Regions from separate parts of the Burkholderia metallica genome, predicted to be linked through region 2. Evidence: riboswitches for the same ligand, from Rfam matches in the RefSeq annotation. Region 2 holds a riboswitch; the other holds the start of a gene.
What was found. Region 2 has a riboswitch for cobalamin ahead of cobG (precorrin-3B synthase). Riboswitches for the same ligand answer to the same signal wherever they lie in the genome.
Positions count from the first base shown of each region.

Region 1: it holds a riboswitch for cobalamin, as region 2 does, so the genes downstream of both, WJ16_RS12630 (FecCD family ABC transporter permease) here and cobG (precorrin-3B synthase) in region 2, are expected to answer to the same signal.

Region 1 is NZ_CP013401.1:2,804,653-2,808,230, forward strand. It holds gene cobT (nicotinate-nucleotide--dimethylbenzimidazole phosphoribosyltransferase) at 1-208, opposite strand, end outside; gene WJ16_RS12625 (ABC transporter ATP-binding protein) at 261-1,079, opposite strand; gene WJ16_RS12630 (FecCD family ABC transporter permease) at 1,076-2,074, opposite strand; cobalamin riboswitch at 2,234-2,485, opposite strand; gene WJ16_RS12635 (ATPase) at 2,640-2,990, shown strand; gene WJ16_RS12640 (cell division protein ZapA) at 2,987-3,301, shown strand; RNA gene ssrS (6S RNA) at 3,383-3,564, shown strand.
Region 2 is NZ_CP013401.1:1,881,980-1,885,557, reverse strand. It holds gene WJ16_RS08415 (cobalt-precorrin-5B (C(1))-methyltransferase) at 1-42, opposite strand, end outside; gene WJ16_RS08410 (bifunctional cobalt-precorrin-7 (C(5))-methyltransferase/cobalt-precorrin-6B (C(15))-methyltransferase) at 42-1,304, opposite strand; gene WJ16_RS08405 (hypothetical protein) at 1,428-1,727, opposite strand; cobalamin riboswitch at 1,869-2,057, shown strand; gene cobG (precorrin-3B synthase) at 2,126-3,529, shown strand; gene WJ16_RS08395 (precorrin-8X methylmutase) at 3,522-3,578, shown strand, end outside.

The DNA of each region.
Region 1 (3,578 bases), 920 kb from region 2:
CGTGATCGCCCGCGAACACGATCATCACCGGACGCTGCACGACCGGCCGCTCGGTGTGCTGGATCAGGCCGATCTGCAGCGCGATCGCCTCGAGGTGGCCGAGGCTGCCGGGCGGCTTGGTCTTGTGGTCGATCACGTGCTGCAGGCGCTTGCGCAACGCGTCGTCGAGCGGCGCGATCGCGGGCGGGAAAGGGGTCGGGGTCGTCATCGAGAAGCCGGGTCGTTGGCGCGGCAGGCGCCGCGCATCGAAAAAGGAAACGTCATTGTCGCTCGGGCCACGCCGGCAGCAGCGCATCGCGGCCGTTCTCGCGGATCAGCACGAGCGGATAGCCGAACGCATCGCTCGCGCGCTCGGGCGTCAGCACGTCGTGCACCGGGCCGGCCCACGCGTGGCCGCGGCCGTCGAGCAACAACGCATGCGTCGCGAAGCGCCGCGCGAGATTCAGATCATGGCATGAGAACAGCACCGTGCGCGGGCCCGTGTCGAGCCACGCGGCCAGCGCGCTCAGGCAACCGATCTGGTGATGCAGGTCGAGATGCGCGAGCGGCTCGTCGAGCAGCATCAACGGCGCGTCCTGGCACAGCGTCGCAGCCAGCGCGACGCGCTGCCGCTCGCCGCCGGACAGCGACAGCACGTCGCGCGACGCGAGCGCGCTCAGGTCGAACGCCGCCAGCGCGTCGCGGGCGGCCGCGCGGTCGCCGTCGCGCTCCCAGCCCCAGCCGCCGAGATACGGAAAGCGGTTGAGCAGCACCGTGTCGAACACGGTCGCGCTGAAGGCGTCGTGCAGTTGCTGCGGCATCAGCGCGCGGCGCTGCGCAAGCTGCGCGGGCGGCCATGCGGCCAGCGGCCGGCCGTCGATCTCGACCTGTCCGCCGGCCGGCGGCTGCAGCCCCGCCAGGGTCGCAAGCAGCGTCGTCTTGCCCGCGCCGTTCGGCCCCGCGACGCACCAGATCTCGCCGGGACGAAACGCCCCGTTGAAGCCGTCGAGCAGCGTGCGCGCGCCGGCCTTCAGCGTCAGGTCGACGGCCGCGTAACTCGTCGGGCCGCCGGCAGCGGCAGGCAGTGCGGCGCGCGTCATCGCATCGGTCTCCTCAACAACATCCACAGGAACACCGGCACGCCGATCAACGCGGTCATCACGCCGACCGGCAGTTGCGCGGGCGCGATCGCGGTGCGGGCGAGCAGGTCGGCCGCCATCACGCCGCCGCCGCCCGCGAGCATCGCAGCCGGCAGCAGCATCCGCTGGTCGTTGCCGAACGCGAGCCGCAGCGCGTGCGGCACGACGAGGCCGACGAAGCCGATCGTGCCGGCCGTCGTCACCGCGGCCGCGGCGGCCAGCGACGCGACGAGATAGATCCGCACGCGCAGCCGCGCAACGGGCACGCCGAGCGCGAGCGCGGTCGCGTCGCCGCGCAGCAGCACGTTCAGTTGCGGCGCGGCCGGCAGCGCGACGCAAGCGGCCAGCAACAGCGCGCCCCACGCGAACCACGGCGCGCTCACGCCGTTCAGGTCGCCCGTCAGCCAGAAGATGATTCCGCGCAGCCGTGCATCGGGCGCGAGCGACAGCAGCAGCGTGACGAGCGCGCCCCACCCTGCCGCGATCACGACGCCCGTGAGCAGCAGCCGCGGCGATGCGTCGCGCGCGTCGCCGCGCCCCAGCTCGCGGCGCGCGAGGCCGAGCACGAGCGCGACCGACACGAGCGAGCCGGCGAACGCCGATGCGTCGACGAGCCACCATGCGCCGCCCGCGATCATCGCGACGAGCGCGAAGCCCGCCGCGCCGCCCGACACGCCGAGCACGTACGGCTCCGCGAGCGGATTGCGCAACAGCACCTGCAGCAGCGCGCCGGCCAGCGCGAGCAACGCGCCGCATGCAAAGCCCGCGAGCGCGCGCGGCAGGCGCAGCGTGCGGACGATGTCGGCGAACAGCGCGTCGCCGCCATGCGGCACGAGCGACGCGAGCGCCTGCCACGGCGACATCGGTACGCTGCCGATCGACAGCGACGCGACGAACAGCAGCGCGACCGCGGCGGCCAGCGCGCCCCAGATCGCGGCGGCGCGTGCGGCGCTCATGCCGCGCACGCCGCCGCCCACGACGTGCGGCGCGCGCGCTTGCGACGGGCGGCCGGTCGTGACGTGAACGTCGCGCGGACGATTGGGGTCAGCATCGAAGAAGATTCCGTGAAGCGTGGCGCGCCCCGCCTCCCCGCGGGCCGCGCGTCATGAAGCCCGTGCGGGCTCCCCGTCTCGGCCGGTATCCGGGCTGGCGGCGGTCCGGCTCGCCTTCCCGCGCGATGACGCGCAGTGGCCCGCGTCGCGCGTACGACACCTGTACGCGAAACGCGCCCGAGCCGGCCTGCGTCACCGGACGCGGCCGCTTACCGTTGCGGGGGCAGCGCAGGTTGGCGGGCGTCCGGCGCCCACACCCTGCTTCCCGTTTAACCGCGCGTTGCACGCGCGAGCACCGAGGCGGCGCCAGTTTAGGAGCGGGTCGCGCGAGCGTCAAGGAAGCGTCCGGACACGCACGGCAAGCGCCGATTCGCGGCAAGAAGCCGGGGTGTTACGACTGGAAACGTTACAGATGTCGGATTGCGCGTTATTCCGCGCTAAAATGCTGGGTCTTTAGAGGACGCAGCAAATGCTCAACGAACTCGAAACCCTATCTCAAAATATTGGCCGTCTGATTTCGCTGAACAAGCGCTATCACTCGGAACGGCTCGCGCTCGAGGAGCAGGTCGCGCAAATGCGCGCGGAAGCGGACGCCGTCCGCGCGGAACTCGAGCAACTGCGCGACGAGCGCAATGCGCTCGCGGCCGAGCGCGACACGCTGTCGGCGAAGATCGACGACGCCCAGGTGAAACTGAACGCGATCCTCGAAAAACTGCCGCGCTCGAAAAGCGCGGAGCAGGCCGACAACCAGCTCGACCTGCTGGATGCGCAGGCGGGTGCGGATGGCGATGACGCGGCCAGCCACGGAGAACATGCATGAGCACCAAGCAGATCGAAGTCTCGATTCTCGGTCAGGCCTATCGGCTCGCCTGCTCGGCCGAGACCGAAGCGGCGCTGCTCGAAGCGGTCGCGCGTGTCGACGCCGAAATGTCGAAAATCCGCTCGAACAGCTCGGTGCGCGGCACCGATCGCATCGCCGTGATGGCGGCGCTGTCGCTCGCGTCCGAATTGCTGCGCCTGCAAACGAGCGTGCGGCACGGTGAAGCATTTCCGGCGGAGGAAATCCGTCGTACAATGCACCAGATGAACGAACAGCTCGGCGCGGTGCTCGCACAGCACGAAACCCAGTAACGTTTCAGTCGATGCGTCGATTCCCCTTGATCTCGGCGATCAACGGTGGTCAAATTGGCGCATCGAATCACAGTTCAGTCAGCTTCCCTGCCTGGTTCGCCAAGGTCATATATTCCTTGAACCAATGCCATGTGCACGGTTGCGGAAATTTGTAGCACGGGCGCGCGCGTCACTCTGTCTGATGTACCCGAAGTGCTGCTAACTGCGACCAATTCTGAACCTCAGGTTCAGGATGCCGGCCTAGCGGCCAAGGCGGGGGCCTATCCAACGGCATCGG
Region 2 (3,578 bases):
GAAGCGTAGCGGCGCAGGCTGTTCGGGGGTTTCGTCGCGCATCATGCGTCCGTCGGGTTCGTCGTGGCCGACGAGGCGGTGGTGGCGGCCGGGTCGGCGGCTTCGGGCTTGCGCACGTCGTACAGCGTCACCGGCAACGGTTGCCGCCACGTATCGAAGCGGCCGAGCGGCTCGGCGTGCGCGAGCGACACGCGCGTGAGCGTGCCGCCGTGCGCATCGCGCCATGCGGCGAGCGCGATCTCGCCTTGCAGCGTGACCGCGTTCGCGACCAGCCGGCCGCCGGGTTTCAGCGACGCCCAGCAGGTGTCGAGCACGCCGGGTGCGGTCGCTCCGCCGCCGATGAAGACCGCATCGGGCGCGGCGAGCCCCGCGAGCGCATCGGGCGCGCGGCCGGCGACGAGTTGCAGGCCCGGCACGCCGAGCGCGTCGCGGTTGTGCTCGATGAAGCGCTGGCGCTCCGCGTGCGCTTCGATCGCGATCGCCTGGCACGACGGATGCGCGCGCATCCATTCGATGCCGATCGAGCCGCTGCCGGCGCCGACGTCCCACAGCAGTTCGCCGGGCGCGGGCGCGAGGCGGCCGAGCGTCATCGCACGCAGGTCGCGTTTGGTGAGCTGGCCGTCGTGACGGTACGCATCGTCGGGCAGGCCGGGCGTGAGCGCGCGGCGCGGTGCGTCGGGGCCGGCCCGGCAGTCGAGCGCGACGAGATTGAGCGCCGCCGTCTCGTCGATGCGCCAGTCCTGCGCGAGACCGTCGAGACGCCGCTCGAGCGGGCCGCCCAGGTGTTCGAATACGCTGATGCGCGTCGGCCCGAAGCCGCGTGCGACGAGTTCGGCCGCGACGGCGGCCGGCGTGCGGCCGTCGGCGCTCAGCACGAACAGGCGTCGGCCGGGCAGCAGGTGACGCGCGAGCGTCGCCAGCGGGCGGCCGACGAGCGAGACCGCGCCGACGTCCTGCAGCGCCCAGCCGAGACGCGCGGCCGCGAGCGACAGCGACGACGGCGCGGGCAGCACGCGCCATTCGTCGGGGGCCAGTGTGCGCGCGAGCGTGGCGCCGACGCCGAACAGCATCGGGTCGCCGCTCGCGAGCACGCACACGGGCGCCGCGCGCCGCGCGAGCACGCCGGCGAGGTCGAACGGCGACGGCCACGTTTCGCGTGCGGCCGGCAGCCGCGCGGGCAGCATGTCGAGATGCCGCTTCGCGCCGACGACGAGCGTCGCGTCGAGCAGCGCGCGGCGCGCGCTGCGGCCGAGCCCCGCGTAACCGTCGTCGCCGATGCCCACTATCGTCAGCCACGCCGTCATGCACCCTTCCCCATCGTTCGATTTCATCCAGTTTGTTGCGATGCGCGGCGATCGTGCCGCCGCGCGTTGATCCGTCGATTGCCGTCGGCGCGGCCCGTCCGGACGCGGAGCGTGGCAGCGAGGTCAGCCGAGCGGTATGCCCACGATATGAGTCAGCAAGATCGAATACACGCCGACGACCGATGCGACCAGCAGCCAGCCGAGCAGCAGCCATGCCAGCGGTTGTCCGCCGCCTCGCCTGAACAGCCAGGTTCCGCCCGCCACGATCGGCACGCCGAGGCTGGCAAGCGCGACATGCGTGGGCCACGCTGCGGACGGCGCAAACGGGATCAGCAGGCTTTCGAGCACCTCCGATGCAGCGATGCCCGACATGGCCAAAGCGATCCCCATGCCAAACAGCTCCGTCCTGCCGAGTTTCATCATCGCGGATATCGGCTCGCGCCGAGCGTACGTCGAGCCGACAATCGTACCATTCGCGCGACCGCGCGCAGCGCGCCACAGCCATGCTGCGACACGGTTGCAGCGCAATCGCCGATGTCGGAGCGGTGCCGAAATCGGGTATCCTACGGCCGTTCGTTCGCCGGTGCCCTTCGGGGCCGAAGAGGGAACACAGGGCGCGCCGCGCGCCGCTGTGGCTGCCCCCGCAACTGTAGACAGCGAGCCGATCCCCCTCACGCCACTGGTTCGACCGGGAAGGCCGGGAGCCGGCGCCGACCTGTCAGCCAGGAGACCTGCCGGCCAGAAAGTGCGTGCGTGCCAGTCGGCGTCGGGCGGGGTGTACCGGTGCGTTGGCCGCGGCGCGACACTGCCCCGGTATCCCGTTGAGTTCCGCCCCCGTTTCGATTCCTGCGTCGCCCGCCGCACGCCCGTCGGCCTGCCCGGGGCTCGTGCGCGTGGTCGCGGCCGCCGACGGCGGGCTGTGCCGGATCAAGCTGCCGGGCGGCCGGCTCGATGTACGCCAGGCGCGCGCGATCGCCGCCGCCGCGCGCGCATTCGGCTCCGGCGCGATCGACGCGACCAATCGCGCGAATCTCCAGTTGCGCGGTATCCGCGACGGCGCGGCCGACGCGCTCGCGCGCGCGCTCGTCGACGCAGGGCTCGGCCCGCGCATCGACGCCACCGGGCATCCAGCGGCCGATGCGGCCGCCGTCGCCCTGAGCGACGACGTCCGCAACGTGATGCTCAGCCCGCTCGCCGGCCACGATCCCGCCGCGCTCGTCGACAGCCGTGCGCTCGCCGCGCCGCTGTTCGACATGCTGGCGCGCGAGCCGCGCCGCGGCGAGCTGTCGCCGAAATTCTCGATCCAGCTCGACGGCGGCGAATCGGTCGCGGCGCTCGATCATCCGCACGACATCTGGCTGGCCGCGTGGCGTCGCGGCGACGGCGCGGTGCGCGTCGCGGCGGGGCTCGCCGGCTGCCCGCCGGTCGCGCGCGACGATCGACCCGCGTCGGTCGATGTCGCGCCCGATCAAGTCGTCGCGCTCGCGCGCGCGTGGCTGCTCGCGTTCGTCGATCTCGCGCCGGCGGACGTCACGCGCATGCGCGCGCTGCTCGCCACCCGCGGCGAGCGCGCGTTGTTCGAACGCGCGCAGCACCATCTGCCCTTCCCGCTCGCGGCCGATCCGGCGCTCGCCGGCTGGCGTCGCGCCCGCACCGACCCGGCGCTGCGTTTCGGCGCGCATCCTTCGCGCGATGCGGTGCGCTGCAACGTCGGCGCGCAATTCGTGCTCGGCCGGCTCGACGCAACGCAACTGGAACGGCTGGCCGCGCTGGCCGAAACCGACGGCGACGGCACGCTGTCGATGACGCCGTGGCAAGGCGTGTTTCTGCACGGCGTGCCGAACGAACGCGCTTCGGCCACGCTCGATGCGCTCGCGTCGCTCGGCCTCGTCTGCGTGCCGTCGGACCCGCTCGCGTCGCTCGTCGCGTGCGCCGGCAGCGCAGGCTGCGCGAAGGCGCGCGCCGACACGAAACACGATGCGCTCGCGCTCGCCGCGCGCCTCGGCCATGCGGCCGACGTCCACCTGAGCGGCTGCGAGCGCCACTGTGCGCTGCCGCATCCCGCGACGCACACGCTCGTCGCGATCGCGCCCGCGCACTACGACCTTTACCGGCGCGACGCGGCCGCGGGCCTCGGCGCCCCGCTCGCGCGCCATCTGACGATAGACCAGGCCGCGGCCCGACTGACGGGCGCACGGCACAGCCAGGACACCACCGATGCTTGACTACATTCGCGACGGGCAGGAAATCTACCGCCGGTCGTTCGCGACGATC